Regions from separate parts of the Oleiphilus sp. HI0043 genome, predicted to be linked through region 1. Evidence: predicted binding sites of a transcription regulator. Region 1 holds the regulator's gene; the other holds the start of a gene.
The links. The regulator PhoB, encoded in region 1, activates phosphate uptake and scavenging genes when phosphate is short. The targets are predictions, from matches to a motif close to TGTCATANNNNTGTCANA.

Region 1 (8,268 bases):
AGGTGGAACCATGAGCGTTATGGCTTGGTTAGGCCTGATGAGTTTATTGAGATTGCCGAACAAACAGGCATTATTAAAGCATTAACACGCTGGGTGGTGAGCAATGCACTTAAAGCCCAGAATAGTCTCAAAGAGCTTGGTTGGGACTTGAATATGTCAATCAATCTATCGGTGTTGAACCTGCGAGAGGGAGATTTGATTGATTTTCTGAGCGCTCAAATGGCTGATAACAACAGCGATCCTCAGCGCATTTATTTTGAGTTAACTGAGACCTCGATGATGGCGAATCCTTTGGATGCGATTGAGGTCTTAAATAAAGTGTGTGCTTTACGCTTACGTTTATCGGTTGATGACTTTGGCGCTGGCTACTCCTCTTTGGCGTATTTAAAGTCATTACCGGCGACAGAGATTAAAATCGATAAATCCTTGATATCGGGAATATGTGGGGATGAGGGCAATGAGCTCATTGCTGAAGCAACCATTAACATGTGCCAAAAACTGGGTTATCAGGTGGTGGCAGAAGGTGTCGAAAATGAAGAGACGATGGAGCGCTTAAGAGAGCTAAAGTGCGATTCTGTTCAAGGTTATTTACTAACCCCACCTTTGCCGATGGAGAGGCTACTTCAGTGGCTTGATAAGTCTGAAAGCGATACGCGTGACGTATCCTAGCAAGGCGTCACGCATTTGCAGTTTTAACTACGTTTTCTAATCAATGCTTCCTGGCATACTGAAGCAACTAACTCACCTTGTTGGTTAAAAATATTCCCTCGATTAAAGCCTCTTCCGCCTGACGCACTAGGGCTATCCATATCGTAAAGTAACCATTCATCAACCTTGAAAGGGCGATGGAACCATATCGAATGATCAAGACTCGCAACTTGCATGCCTTTTTGCATAAAACTCAAACCGTGCGGCAGCATACTAGTACCAAGCAGGCCGAAGTCCGAGGCATAGGCCAGAAGGCAATGGTGTAATGATAGATCATTGGGGACTGATGCCACCGCTCTAAACCAATTTTGCTTATAGGGTGGACGAATATCCGGGTTGGTATAGTCAATTGGCTTAACTGGTCTGATTTCGATTGGTTTATCGCGGGTGAACTGCTCCCTAAGTTTTTCAGGTATCAGGTGCTTAAAGCGACGACGTATTTCCAGCTCGGAAGCCAGTTCTTCTGGCGACTTGCTTTCGGGCATATCAAACTGGTGTTCTGAACCCGCTTCATCTTTTTGAAACGAAGCGTTGAGGGTAAAAATCTCTTTGTCGTCTTGCCGGGCAATGACTCGCCGTGTTGCGAAAGAACTACCGTCTCGAATAATCTGCACTTCGTACTGAATTGGTAGAGAATGATCCCCTGGGCGTAAAAAGTAGCCATGCATTGAGTGAGCGCTGAGTTGATCGACTGTTTGATAAGCCGCCATCAGTGCTTGACCACAGACCTGTCCACCGAATACATTTTTGAAGCCCAAATCTTCGCTGCAACCTTCAAAGACTAAGTTGTTGAGTTGCTTAAGTTGAAGGACATCGATGAGTTGTTGTAGTACGTCTTGCATGATCATGACTCACTTTATTAATCGCGCTTTGTTGAGTTTTAAACAAAGCGCCTAATTCAGGGAGTCTTTAGCTTAAAGACTACTGAGCTCTTTAACTAGCGCTTGTTTTTCAACACAGCGTTGCCCAGTTAGTACAAAACCATCCAAACAGTCTTGCTCGTTATAATGACGACCACAAATATTCAGGCCATCTTGTTCGAAGCGCCATTGGCCTGAAGCACTGGCAGGTGGGCAAACGACGACGGGGCAGGCGGGTGTTTTAGTTGCTATCGGCATGATGCCGAAGCTTACCTGGCTCGGTGTGCCGGTCAGAGTCTTCGCTAAGGTGCGTGCGCAGGTCATTAGTGGCAGCACGTAGAGTCTGACCTGCCCTTCGATCTCTGCGCAGTCACCTAAGGCGTAGACATCTTCTGCACTAGTTTGTAGCAAGGCGTTGGTGACAATCCCTTGCTGGCATTCAATCCCCGAGTCTTGAGCAATTTGTATATTGGCTTTCAGGCCGACGGCAGAAATAACCAAGGCACACTCAAGTTCTTGGCCATTACTTAAACGAGCAAGCAAACCATTTCCTTGTTCAGTGATTTCGCTTACATGAGCTTGCATTTCAAACTGACAACCTGCATCACTAAGGCCTTCGATAAGCGCTTGTCCGGCCTCTTCAGGAATCAAACTGTTTAAGGCTGATTTTGAAGGGTCAACGATAGTTACCTTATAACCGCTTGCCAATAAGTCATTCGCGTATTCACAGCCGATTAAGCCGGCACCCATGATCAGTACATGGTTCTGGCTTTCTGAGCAGTTTTCGCCTAACAAAGAACGAAAACGGCGGTAGTCCATTAGGTCATTGATTGAAACGACTTTCTCAAGCTCACTTCCGGGAAAACTGAGCTTATTGACCTGAGCACCACAAGCAAGCACTAGCTTGCTGTAGTCTAAGCGTTCTTCACCTATCAGGATTGCTTTGGCAGAAGTATCGATTCGGTCAACACTCGTATGATTTCTGATTGAAATATTGTGCTGTGCCGCGAACTTTCCCGGGTCGGCCATTGATAGCTCATCAGCCTGCTTGCCTTTGGCAAGTGCTGTCGAGAGCATAGGCTTGGAATAAGAGTGTGCGTCATCCTGAGTGATCACAATAATCTCGCTTTCCTGGTCCAGCTTGCGAACCTCCTTAACAAGATTATATCCGGCCAAGCCACTACCAATGACAACGATAGGTGAAGTATTCATGTTAAATCTCTACCATTTCAAAGTCTTCTTTGCCTACACCACAGTCAGGGCAAAGCCAGTCTTCGGGTACATCTTCCCATGAGGTGCCCGCTTCGATGCCATCATCAGGCCAGCCTTCGCTCTCATCATAAATTAATCCGCAGACTACGCATTGCCACTTCTTCATTCTTTATACCTGTATTATCAAAATGTTACTTGCCTTTCGAATGCATACAAACATGCCTCTCTGGTTTACACTAGCGCCCGCTTGCTTATGCGAAGAGAAGATTCTAGTTTAGAGAATAAATGTTGCCTCATTCACTTAGCGGGCTAATTTACCGAATCAGCTCGATCAGCACAAATCTTTCACTATTTCAGCGATAGTAACTTTGCGGCCAGGCAGGCTCACAGATATAATCTGCACAGCCATTTTATCAGGAAGATCTATGTCCAATACCAAAACCGTCGAAGCCCAGAAAGTCTTTAATGAGGCCGACTGCCTAATCGATATGTCTGAGCTAAGTGATGCAATTGAAAAGACAGCCAAAGATATTGAGCAAGACTTAGCGACCGACAACCCTCTGGTTATTTCAATTATGAATGGCGGTTTGGTGTACTGTGGTCACTTACTCGCTCATTTGAATTTTCCACTAGAGCTGGATTATTTACACGCTACCCGATATGGGAATGAAACCTCTGGCAGCCGCTTGGACTGGCTGGCTAAGCCGGTAAAAGCACTGTCGGGCCGAACCGTTCTTCTGGTTGATGATATCCTTGATGAAGGGCATACCCTCTTACATGTACAGGATTATTGTCGGCAGCAAGGTGCAGCGCGTGTTCTGACGACGGTTTTATTGGATAAGCAACATGACAGAAAGGCGACCAAGGATCTGCTCGCTGACTATACTTGTTTAAATGTTGAGGATCGTTTTGTTTTTGGTTTTGGTATGGATTATCAAGGCTATTGGCGGAATGCGCCGGGTATTTACGCAGTTAAGGGCATGTGATGCTAAAGCCAGCCGCTCGGCGGATACCCGACTGGAAAGTGCCTAAACAATATGGTTCCTGGGTCTTTGATCAAGGTTCACTTACCAAGAGGCTTATCGAAGCATCAAATAATAACTTTAGTGTGCGTGTCACTTATCAAGGCTGGGCTGTACCAAGTCTTGAGGAGAGGCGGATACTAAAAGTGAGAGAGCGTCAGAAAGCGCTGGTCAGGGAAGTTGAGCTGCTTTGTTTCGGAGAAGTATGGGTGATAGCGCGCAGTATTATTCCGAAAACAACGCTAAGTGGTTATGAAAGACAGCTTCAGTATTTGGGAGATAAGCCTTTAGGCGCATTTCTGTTTAAATCCAGAGTTATGACGCGTAGTAAGCTTGAAAGTGTCTCCTTGGTGAAACAGTTTAAAGAACCCGTATTTGGGCGGCGCTCGGTATTTTTTCTTCGTCAGAAACCATTGCTGGTGAGCGAACTATTTATGCCTCGGGTATTTGAGGCAAGCAAACGAGAGAAATAGGCATATGAATACTCAGAGTAAACCCGCGTTTGCAAGTGTTGCAATGGACTACGTAAGGCTTGCGAGGTTGGATAAGCCTATAGGTATTTATCTGGTTTTGTGGCCAACGCTTTGGGCATTATGGTTTGCTGCCGAGGGCATACCAGCTATGGATGTGTTAGCTATTTTTATCGCCGGCTCTGTTTTCATGCGCTCGGCAGGCTGCGTAATCAATGACTTTGCGGATAGAAAAATAGACGGTCATGTAAAGCGCACTGAAGCTCGCCCTCTGGTGACGGGGCGGGTGAGTGCAAAACAGGCTTTGATCTTTTTCGCCGTTTTATGTCTGTTGTCTTTCATCCTGGTTTTGTTTACCAATGAACTGACAATTTACCTTTCATTTGGTGCACTCGCACTTGCTTCTGCTTATCCCTTCATGAAGCGCTATACTTATTTACCACAGGTGGTCTTAGGTGCTGCATTTGCCTGGTCCGTTCCTATGGCTTATGCCGCGCAAGTGAATGAACTGCCTGCGCATATCTGGTTGATCTATATGGCAACAGTCTTGTGGACCGTTGCTTATGATACGATGTATGCCATGGTCGATAGGGATGATGATATCAAAATCGGCGTTAAATCCACGGCCATCTTATTTGGTTCGGCTGATCGGGCGATTATCGCATTTTTGCAGGTTTTGGTGATATTGACGCTGAGCTTGTTAGGTGAACAGCTTGAAATGGGGCAGTTTTACTTTCTGAGTATTGTCGTTGCGTCGGTACTATTTGTATATCAGCAGCACTTGATTCGCCATCGTGACAGAGATGAGTGCTTTAAGGCGTTTTTGAACAATAACTGGGTGGGTATGGTTTTATTCCTGGGACTGTTTCTAGACTTTTATGTCAGGTGAATTGTAAAACTTCGCAAAAAGGAGCGCTCATTAGGTTCTCAGCATAGGCTTACAGTGTAGTGTCATAAAACTGTAACAGCTTGCCGTTTTAATACAGTTTGATTTTTGGAGTAAGTACTATGTCAGAAAAAACCGTATTAATTGTTGATGATGAAGCATCAATCAGAGAAATGATTGCTGTTGCTTTAGAAATGGCTGATTACAATTGTATCGAAGCTTCAAATGCGCAGGATGCATTTATTGCTATTGTGGATCAACGTCCCGATATGATTTTACTTGATTGGATGTTGCCAGGCACTAGCGGAATTGAATTGGCAAGACGCTTGAAACGCAATGAAGCGACCAGTGATATCCCTATTATTATGCTGACAGCTAAAACCGAAGAGGATAATAAAGTACAGGGTTTGGAAGTCGGTGCCGACGACTATATTACTAAGCCTTTTTCTCCTCGTGAATTGGTTGCTCGTCTTAAAGCTGTACTTCGTCGTGCGACGCCTGCGGGTGTCGAAAGTGAAATCGAAATAGATGGATTGGTACTTGACCCAGTTTGTCATCGCGTTACCGCTCACAATAATTTGCTGAGCATGGGGCCAACTGAGTTTAAGCTACTGCAGTTCTTTATGACGCATCAAGACCGCGTTTATAGCCGTTCCCAGCTACTTGATCAAGTTTGGGGTGGCAATGTCTATGTTGAAGATCGAACCGTTGATGTTCATATTCGGCGCCTTCGCAAGGCATTAGGTGAAAGGCATGAATACCTGGTTCAAACTGTTCGAGGTACTGGCTATCGTTTTTCTGCTCAAGGTGCTGCATAGCGCTTGAGCATTGGTAACTTTGTTATAAAATAAGAAAGGTGGCAAGGAGCTCGATTTTTCATGCACATGACTTCGATCATTGACGAAGGGTGCACACTCTCTGTACCGTTTGCGTTTTAATGGCAAACTATTGAATCAGAGAATGAATCTGTCTTCCTGTGCTGGAGCATAAGGTTATGCACAAACGAATCATCGGTCACTTATACTCCCTTTTTTGGGCTGTGATTGGCTTGCTGGTACTTGGCCTGCTGATTGGGGAATTAGCGTGGGTTCTCGCGATTGGCTGCTTTGCCTACTTAGCCTGGACAATCAGCCAGGCTGTTAAGCTGCATCGTTGGCTTTACAGTGTACAAGAAGACCAAGCAATTCCCGAAAGCCATGGTTTATGGGGCGATCTGTTTGACGGTCTATATCAAATTCAATATCAAAATCGCATTACTCAAGAAAACTTGCGGTCAATGATTGCTCGTGTCCAATTATCTACCAATGCACTAAAAGAGGCTGTCGTCATGACTAACTCTGAAGGTGCGATGGACTGGTGGAATGACTCTGCAAGTACAGTACTTGGCTTTAAACGAGAGTCAGATAGAGGTCAGCTGATAACAAATTTGCTTAGAGACCCTTCCTTTAAGCGATATTTTGAAAGCAAGAATTACGACGAACCTTTAGAGCTACGTTCACCTTTAAATAAAAGTGCAACTTTGCAAGTACATATCACTTTGTTTGGCAAAGATGACCGCTTGGTTTTCGCGCAAGATGTGACGCGTGTGCAGCGACTTGAACAGATGCGGCGTGACTTCGTTAGCAATGTTTCTCATGATATGAGAACGCCATTGACGGTTATTAGAGGTTATATCGAAACCTTCCAGGATGCTGAAGATACACCTAAGAAGTGGCGAAGAGCCTTAAATTCAATGCAAGAGCAAACGAAACGGATGGAAAGCCTGATTAGTGACCTCTTGTTACTCGCCAAGTATGAAACTGAAGGCCTGCCTAGTAATACTCAAGCGATCGATATCGAACCGGTACTACAAGAAGTCTACCGCGACGCACGAGCCTTTAGCGCTGACAAAAATCAGAATATTCGTTTGGACTTTGAAAGCACCAAACCCTGTTTATTTACCGGTGACTCTCGTCAGCTTTATAGCGCCTTCTCAAACCTTGCGTTTAATGCAGTTAAGTATACGCCCACCGGTGGTGATATCGACATCAGCTGGTGGCTGGATGAAGAAGGTGCTCACTTTTGTGTGCGTGATACCGGTGAAGGTTTTGATTCCGTTCACATCCCTCACTTGACGGAACGCTTCTATCGAACGGACCCCAGCAGAGACCACTCAAGTGGCGGCTCAGGCTTGGGCTTAGCGATCGTGAAGCATGTATTGATCAATCATAATGCCGAGCTGGAAATCCATAGTGAAGAAGGCATAGGCAGTGAGTTTATTTGTCACTTCCCGGCATCGATAATGGTTTCCAGTAGCTCGGCTAATGAACAGAAAGCGCTAGCAAATGCATCTTGATGAGCTATCTGCATTTACTTGGATAGCTTTTTCTGCGCCTCTGCTTCAAAGTTCATATTGATATTGCCTAAAGATCTTTCTTCGTTTACCCAAAATGCGACCGCGCCACACACCGCAGCGGGCAGTGCCAGAAAATTCACGATAGGCAGAAGCGTTGCCCCAAACGTTACCAGCCCAAAACCTAGTGATGTCAGACGATGGCTAGCCAGGTAGTTTTTCATATCGGGGAAGCTCATCTTATTATTATCTGCCGGGTAGTCGATATATTGAATGGCCATCATCCAGGCTGAGAAAATAATCCAGATAACAGCAATAATCACATTCAAGCCGGGGATTAAGCCTAAAACCAATAGCACTAGCACCCGCGGGATATAATAAACAAGCTTTTGGAGTTCTCGCATGATGGTTCTGGGAACCATTGCCAGTAGCTCGCTCCATGAGAAGTCTTCACCTTTATCTTGGCCGCTTAAGTGCTTTTCAGTGAGTTCTGCCAGGTAGCCATAAAAAGGAGCGCCGATTAAATTCGCGGCGGCAATAAAGCCATAAAACAGCGTCATTAAGATGGCTAAGAAGTAGATTCCCCAGAATAACCACTCCATGAATCCTAGCCATTCTGGGACCCAAGACAATAAGGTCGCCATCCAACCGTCTACTAGGCTATATGCCCACATGATGAGCAGCGTAAACAAGATGATATTTACGGTTAAAGGAACCAGTAAAAATAGGCGAAAGCCGGGCTGGCAAATGATCTTGAAACCTTGAGCCAGATAGCCAA
Region 2 (8,268 bases), on a different contig from region 1:
GCTCGATAGGTCTTAGAGAAACCTGTTCAATGGCAGCGCAGAGACTTTGGAGCTTGTCGGCGCAAAGTTGCCCGCAGACACCTTTGAGAAGGTGTGAAATGGCTTTAAGCGCTTTTAGATCTAATTCGTTACAGGCCTTTAGAATATCTTCAGAGTGCTTCGGGCTGTCACTAAGGAAGCTATTCAGCAATGCAGAGAATAAATCATCGTTATTGTAGATTCTCTCTCTTAGACCGTCAGGGTTCCAGTGGGTAGGGGTATCTTGCTCGCTAGTTGAAGCAGTAGCGTTGGGTTTGGTGCTTGTATCATCTTGAGGCATAGGTGCGTCTTCATATTCAGGTTTGTTGTTACACACATAACTAATGAGTGTAGAAATTGGTGCGTCGTTATAAATTGGTTTGCTTAGATAGGCGTTCATACCGGCAGCCAAGCACTTTTCTTTATCTCCTTGCATTGCATTGGCTGTCATCGCAATGATCGGAATGTCGGTGTAGAACTGTCCAGCTTTGCCATCGCGAATAGCTCGAGTGGCTTCATAGCCGTCCATTTCGGGCATTTGACAATCCATAAGGATTAAAGTGTGTGGGGTATTGGCGGTGGTTTGTATCAAACTGCTAATTGCTTCCAGGCCATTGCCAGCGACATCCGCGTGTAGGCCAATGTTTTTTAACGTGCTGAGGGCTACCATTTGGTTAATATAATTATCCTCCAGGATCAATAAACGGGTACCTTCTGGCCATTTTATTTGTCTCGAATCCTTCGTAGAGTAGGTCTTAATGCTTTCAGAGGTGATCAGAGGTTGAGCTTGTTGTAGTGCTTGACCGTCATCCGCCAAAATACTTAACGCATCAAATAGGTCAGAGGTAGTCGCAGGTTTTGGGAAATAAGCATCGAAGCCAATATCGGCCATTTCCTGTGCACCTCCCTGATAGGTCATTGAGGTCATCATAACAAGTTTCATCGACTGAAAACGTTCGTCGTGACTAAGTTTTCGCCCCAGCTCTGCTCCGTCCATTTCTGGCATTTGCATGTCTAACAGGGCGATATCGAAAGGCCTCTTGCTTTCGTCATTATATCGTTGCTGGCATAGTTCTAGTGCTTCGGAGCCAGAGCTCGCTTCAATGGCTTTAGCTCCCCATAGGTCAAGCTGACCTCGGAGTACCTCTAGGTTAGTCGTGTTATCATCAACGATCAGAATCTCTAGTTGGCTTATATCTATTGTCGGTTTGACTAACTCAGCTTGATCGCTAGTCTTCAGCAACATTGAGCTCGAAAAATTGCTGCCTTCTCCTGGAATGCTCTTAACGGAAATGGTGCCGCCCATCAGTAAGCATAGGTTCTTGGCAATGCTCAGTCCTAAACCTGTGCCGCCGAACTGTCTGGTAGTTGATGCGTCAGCCTGATTAAAGGCTTCAAACAGCGAGTCGGCTTTTTCAGGCGGGATTCCTATACCTGTATCAGTCACATCGATGTCTAGTTGAAGCAGATTTGCGTTTAGCTCCGTAAGCCGAGCAGAAATAACGACTTCACCTTGGCTGGTGAATTTGATTGCATTGTTGACAAGATTGGTAACGACTTGGCGGATCCTGCCGGGGTCTCCTACTGCTTTTGACAGGGTTAACCCTCTTAAGTCGACGATCAGTTCTAGCTCTTGTAGTTGAGCTTGCTGGGCAAGAGACTCTGCAAGATCGCCAATTAACTTTCTCGGGTTAAATAGAAGGTGCTCCAAGTCTAGTTTGCCTGCTTCTATTTTAGAAAAGTCTAAAATGTCGTTGATTAGTGTAAGTAGCGACTGTGCGCTATTTTGCGCTATTTCAGCCCGGTGCCTTTGTTGAGTATCAAGCTTGGAGTTAAGCAGAAGTCCCAGCATGCCCAGAACGCCATTCATCGGTGTCCTGATCTCGTGGCTCATGCTTGCGAGGAATTCGCTTTTCGTAATTGCAGCTTGTTCAGCATTTTCTTTTGCAGTAATGAGTTCGCTTTCGGCTGCTTTTTTCCCAGTAATGTTCGAGCTAATGGCAACATAACTTTGTGGTTTGCCGTTCATATCTTTAATGGCAATGACAGTGCTGCTAATCCAGTAATTCTGACCATGTTTATCTTTGTTGTAGACTTCGCCTCGCCATACGCTGCCTTTAGCAGCTGTTTTATAAAGTTGGCCGAAGAAGGCTTTGTCATGATAGCCAGAGTTAAGAATTCGATGATTTTGGCCTAGCAGCTCTTCACGCTCGTATCCGCTTACTTCGACGAATTTGTCATTCACATAAGTGATGTCTCCTCTTATATTTGTGATAGAGACAATGGAAGCCTGGTCCAAGGCATATTTCTGCTCATTTAGTTCATTTATTGAGGCGTCAATATTCTGTAGGGCTTTATGAAAGCTTCTGGCAAAAATACCTACTTCGTTATTCTCGTTCACGGGTAGGTAGTCAATTTCGCCTGTTTGCTCATAGCGTTCGAGTGTTTCAGTCAATCTCGAGAGAGGGCGGGTAATTCTGCGAGAGATTAAAATGGCAGCCGTTAAGGCAACTAAAGCTAGCGATAAACCTATAAGCAGGCTTTTGTTGCGAGTTCCTTCCAGAGCTAATGCAAGCTGTTGATGTGAGGATGATAGTAGAATATGGAGTTGTGGGCTGCCATAAGTCGCACCACCTTTTAATACTTTGTAATACGCAGAGTATTTAGTATTGGTACTGTCTTTTAACTGCGTAAACGTCAGCTTGTTGGTGCCTGACTGAAAGTGCTGAGTGAGCTCGGGGAAATCTCTAAGTAAGTTTTTATCATGTGATGATGAACTATTATCTGAAGAGCTTTCCTGATAAAGATATTCACCTTCAGCGTCACTGATATAGAACTGTCTATTGCTATTGTAGCGAGGCAAACCAGAGATAATAGCCATTGGCTTAAGCGTTGCGATTAATACATAGCTGGCTGTATCGTCCAGAACCTTGAATAACGCGTTTGAAACGCTTGAAAAGACCTTTTCTGTTTCCAGCTCAACTAGATCTGGACTTAGGTAGATATCAGAAAAGTAAATCTCCCCCGATTTTAACTTGCCACTTTGCTTCAGTGTAGCTAGGTCTCTTGTTAGAAAGGTGTCTGAGCTTTCCTCTCCGCTCTTGCTGTCAGCCTTGTGGCTTGTATAAAGAACTTCCCAGCCAATTACACTGTCCGGTCTTTTGGCGACTAGCTTGATATTTACTACGCCTGGATTTAAAAGCAAGTAGTGTTCGAGAGTGCGATTGACTGGCTCAGACTCAGTGATGCCTCCTTGCACATAGGCTTGAATGGCATAGTGCTTGCCCAGGGAAACTAAGTCTTGGGCACTTCTTTGAAATATGGATTGATAGCTCGACTCAAGCATCTCAGCTTCGTGCTCAAGCTCCTGTAGGTTCTTTTTCTTTATTTGGGCGATATGATCCAGATACACAGAAATACTGATGATGGTGCCGACAATGAGTGTTAAAGAGAATGTAACTGAGGGGATTAGTAGACTTATAGGGCGCTTCGCACGTTCAGTTTTTGAAGTTCTGATATGTTGATGTGTAAGAGGGGGTGTTTCGCGGGGGCCGCTATCTGTTGATGAGGTGGCGGTGTTGAAAATTAGGCTGCGAGTTATGCCTGCTAGCATAGAAAGGTAAGCAACAATTTTCAGTATATGAGCGATATTGAAATGGTTATCGAAAAGTTGCGTAGAGCCGAATGCCACATGCAGTTGGGTTAGGCACTCTGGAATGCAGCTTAATAAAAACGCCAGGCTGACGGGGTCGCGTTCTTTCTGAAACCAGGTCCAGAACAATGTGGCGGCTAATAAGTATGTCGCTAGTGGAAGGATGTCATAGGGGCGGCTTATCAATTCGCCAGGGAAAGTGGTTTGCGGTAGGTTTTCGCTCACCGAGGCTAGATAAACACTTACGAAGGCCGAACCAACAAAAAAACTATCGCTAAAGGAAGTAGCTTTAGATGCTTGTACAGGGGGGGTTATTGCTGTGATGCAAAGCCCATAAGCTTAGTGCCGCCCCGACGGTCATGATTGAAGCATTGAAAAGGCGGGAAAGCGCCCAGGTAAAAGGAATAAAATCAGTGTTCTGGGCTTGAGCATCGATCACTCTTGCTGATGCCAAGGTATGAAAAATGTCGATCGATGCTGCCGAGAGCAATGCAAGCCCCATGATAGGGAGTGTAATATTACGATGATAGTAGTAATGAACAAACGCAAAGATAGCGCCGATACAGGCAATAGAAATTGCGCTCCATTCGAGAATGGTATGTAGGATAGCTCCCTGCAGCGCTTCCAGCATCGAGCTTTGTGTTGTCACTATATCGACTTTTGTCGGCGCAGCGCCAAAGTCAATTCCTAGCATATTAGGTAAAAAAGGTAGAGTGCAGAGAAAAAATAGCCCAATAGTCAGTTTTTTGGGAGACGTCATTCAAACTTCCGAAATATGGTGACGTGGTGCGATGGCATTAAAGAAGTATAGTAGAAATGTCTTCAAGTTCACGTCAGTATGCAAATAATAGGAAAGTCGCTATGCTTTGGTTACACTGAACAAATGGATAGTCTTGGTATGCTTTTGTTTTTTGGGTGCAACTAGCCAAATTGGGTTTAGATGAATTATGAGCGAACAAGCAAAAGCGCTGATTACCGAAATATTTGATGCAGCTTGTGTTAAGCAGTTTGAAAGCTTGGGCTGTCAAATAGAAGTAACGGATAGAAGTTCATATTCCCGAGAAGTGATGGCTTCGTATATTACGGCAGGCTCTGAAGACCTGACAATTTCTTTGCTATTAAAAACACCGCGTTTACTATTAGCGTAAACTATGCCGATAGTTGATGTAGATAGAATTGGTGACCCAAGTTTTCAAGAAGATTGGAATTGTGAATTGGCCAACCGTTTTCTAGGTAGAATAAAAAATAGCTTGGTGCAGCATAATTGTCGGTTGGCTATCGGTTTGCCCGAGGTGATGAGTAAGTCAGATATGAAACACTTTCACTGCGATGGTGAAGAGATTGTTCGTCACTTTTCCATTAGCAGTGAAATAACCGATAGCGTGATGGACTGCCACCTATACGTAGACTTCCACAACGATGCTCTTTATTTAACTGAAGGCCGTCGACCAGTTGAGGACCAAGGTAACGAGGGCGACTTGGTAATCCTGTAGCGCCTAGCTATTGGGCCAAAACGAACGTTATAAATCGTCCCACCACTCTTTAAGCTCTGCCTCTAAACGCTTTTTCTCCTGATGATCTTCAATTGCTCTTCTTGCTTGGGAGCGGCGCTTTGCACGATCTTTTTTCTTTGATTCGCTTTGCTTTTGATGAAGTTCGTGAGCGATATCCATAAAGTCTACATGGATGGCTTCCAGAGAATTTTCTTGCTCAAAAGTGCTCGGGTTCTGAGATTCATGTGCTTGCATAGTGTGTCTCCTAACTGGCATCGATAAAGTTTCGAAATGTTTACTGTTTTGCATCTCACCTTATTTGGAGCTCAGGCTAGCTTTTGGGTGTGACAGTTTTGTGAAGCAAAAATGACGATTTAGACAAAAATATGGGCTTGTGAAGTAGGTCGCTTGGATGATAGTTTTGCCCGCATTTGAGCTTCTTTGTCAGTACGCTGATGGCAAGAGCTGCTCGTCAAGATCGATGATTTAGGAGAATATAACGTGCCCGTCGCCAGCCTAGCCGTCCTGTTTGCGCTGTACTTTTCTCAAGGCCTTCCTTCGGGAGTGCTAGCTCATGCTTTTCCGGCCATTATGCGAGACCAGGGCGTGTCGCTGGAATATATCGGACTGATCAAACTCCTTGCCTTGCCATGGGCTTTAAAGTTTATTTGGGCTCCCTATGTTGATCGTATCGGTTGGGCTCGTATAGGCGTGCATCGAACCTGGATAGTAGCGATGCAGTTATTGCTTGTCGGATTGCTCTTATTAGCTTCTATGTCTAACTATGAAAGCTTGTTTGGCCCCTTGATTGTTATTTTTCTCATCGGAATTCTACTGGTGAATACCTCGGCCGCGACTCAGGATATTGCAACCGACGGTTTGGCTGTGAAAGTTCTAGCAGAGCGTTTCAGGGGAATCGGAAACAGTGTCCAGGTAACAGGTTTTAAGTTGGGAATGATTTTAAGTGGTAGCGGCTTGTTACTAGGGATAGACCACTTTGGTTGGAGTCTGAGTATGCAGCTTATGGCCTTGTTGTTAGTTCTACTAATGTTGCCAATCTTCACTGGAGCTATCCCTGTTTACCCAAAGGTGACCAATAACTTTGATGCAGGTGTTGCTGATAAAGGCATGGCTAGGGCATTGCCTCTAACTGTCTATAAGGGCTTTTTTAAGCGTTCAAATATGCTTGCTTGGGTATTGGTGTTAATCACCTATAAACTGGCAGACTCCTTAGGCTCGGTAATGATCAAGCCCTTGCTGATCGATAGTGGCTTCTCGCTAGGGGACTTGGCAACGATCACTTTATGGTCTTCTATTGCGGGTTTGCTGGGGGCTGCTTTAGGCGGGTATTTATACCTTCGTCTGGGGGCAAAGAATATGATGCTTATTGCTGGCTTGGCCCAGGCTGTGGGAATTGCTCTCTATACGCTAGTGGACCTGCACTGGGTTGGGATTCTTGGGGTCTATGGTCTAAGTATATTCGAGCAAGCAGTCGACGGCATGTCTACAGTAGCCCTTTTCTCGCTGATGATGGCGCAATGTCGTTCCGGACATGAAGGTGCAGACTTTACCGTTCAGGCCAGTATTCAAGTCTTGGTCTCTGGTTTGGCGGCGGCTCTGGGAGGTCTCTTGGCTGGCATGTTGGGGTATTTTTCTACCTTTGTTGTTGCGGGCGCTGTTGGCTTAGTCAGCTTAGTGTTTGTGTTACATTATTTTCGACAAAAATGATTGATGAAGTTCACACAATAATCGTATAAAATGGCGCTTTTTTGAACGATCAAATTCTGTTCACTCTATATGGCTCATTACAAGAGTTGAAGAATGACTAGGGAATGACCGTTTTGAGGCTTATTTTTTCCTGAATGATAGAGGCGATGAATGTTTACTCGTGATATGACTATAGCTGGCTTTGATGATGAAATAGCAAATGCAATTACTGCTGAAGCAACGCGTCAAGAAGAACACATTGAACTGATTGCATCAGAAAACTACACCAGCCCTCGAGTGATGGAGGCTCAAGGTTCTGCATTAACGAATAAGTATGCTGAAGGCTATCCGGGTAAGCGTTACTACGGTGGTTGTGAGCATGTTGACGTGGTTGAGCAGCTAGCGATTGATCGTGCTAAAGAGTTGTTTGGTGCTGACTACGCAAACGTTCAACCTCATTCAGGTTCGCAAGCCAATGCTGCTGTTTATATGGCGCTTTGCTCTCCCGGCGATACGGTATTGGGAATGAGCTTGGCTCACGGCGGTCACTTGACGCATGGTGCGTCAGTAAGCTTTTCCGGTCGTATCTATAACGCCGTGCAGTACGGTTTGAATGAGCAAACGGGTGAAATCGACTACGATCAGGTTGAAGCGCTTGCTCGTGAACATAAGCCAAAGATGATTGTTGCAGGTTTTTCTGCCTACTCTCGTATTGTTGATTGGCAGCGTTTTCGTGATATTGCTGATGAAGTCGGTGCATTCTTATTCGTAGACATGGCGCATATTGCCGGTTTGGTTGCGGCGGGTGTTTATCCTAGCCCAGTTGGCATCGCTGATGTAGTAACGTCTACTACTCACAAAACCTTGGGTGGTCCCCGTGGCGGTATCATTCTGGCGAAGGCAAATGAAGCGCTAGAGAAGAAATTAAACTTTGCTGTATTCCCTGAAAGCCAGGGCGGCCCTTTGATGCATGTAATAGCTGCTAAAGCGGTGTGCTTTAAAGAAGCTATGTCAGATGAGTACAAGTCTTACCAGTCTCAAGTTGTTGAGAATGCCAAGGCGATGGTTGCAGTTTTCCAGGAGCGTGGCTTTGATGTGGTATCAAATGGCACTGACGATCACTTGTTCCTGCTAGATTTGATCAGCAAAGATATCACGGGTAAAGATGCTGACGCTGCACTAGGCAAAGCGAATATTACAGTGAATAAAAATGCAGTACCTAACGACCCACGCTCACCTTTTGTGACCAGTGGCTTGCGTATCGGTACGCCAGCGGTAACCCGTCGTGGCTTTAAGGCTGCCGAGTGTCAGCAACTAGCGGGCTGGATGTGTGACGTAATTGACGCTTTGGTTAAAGATGCTGAAGATACGACTGCTATTGAAAGTGTTAAGAAGGAC

Region 2: the regulator PhoB is predicted to act here: its motif matches at 5,507-5,524, upstream of A3729_RS00230 (PA3496 family putative envelope integrity protein).

Annotation. Positions count from the first base shown of each region.
Region 1 covers NZ_LWEY01000556.1:11,819-20,086, forward strand. The annotation lists gene A3729_RS06840 (EAL domain-containing protein) at 1-669, shown strand, start outside; gene A3729_RS06845 (acyl-CoA thioesterase II) at 693-1,550, opposite strand; gene A3729_RS06850 (FAD-dependent oxidoreductase) at 1,623-2,780, opposite strand; gene A3729_RS06855 (rubredoxin) at 2,782-2,946, opposite strand; gene A3729_RS06860 (hypoxanthine-guanine phosphoribosyltransferase) at 3,206-3,766, shown strand; gene A3729_RS06865 (chorismate lyase) at 3,766-4,275, shown strand; gene ubiA (4-hydroxybenzoate octaprenyltransferase) at 4,280-5,161, shown strand; gene phoB (phosphate regulon transcriptional regulator PhoB) at 5,281-5,976, shown strand; gene phoR (phosphate regulon sensor histidine kinase PhoR) at 6,153-7,493, shown strand; gene cysZ (sulfate transporter CysZ) at 7,508-8,268, opposite strand, start outside.
Region 2 covers NZ_LWEY01000002.1:23,208-31,475, forward strand. The annotation lists gene A3729_RS00210 (response regulator) at 1-3,895, opposite strand, end outside; gene A3729_RS00215 (MASE3 domain-containing protein) at 3,960-4,430, opposite strand; gene A3729_RS00220 (hypothetical protein) at 4,618-4,818, shown strand; gene A3729_RS00225 (hypothetical protein) at 4,822-5,163, shown strand; gene A3729_RS00230 (PA3496 family putative envelope integrity protein) at 5,191-5,418, opposite strand; gene A3729_RS00235 (MFS transporter) at 5,665-6,891, shown strand; gene glyA (serine hydroxymethyltransferase) at 7,042-8,268, shown strand, end outside.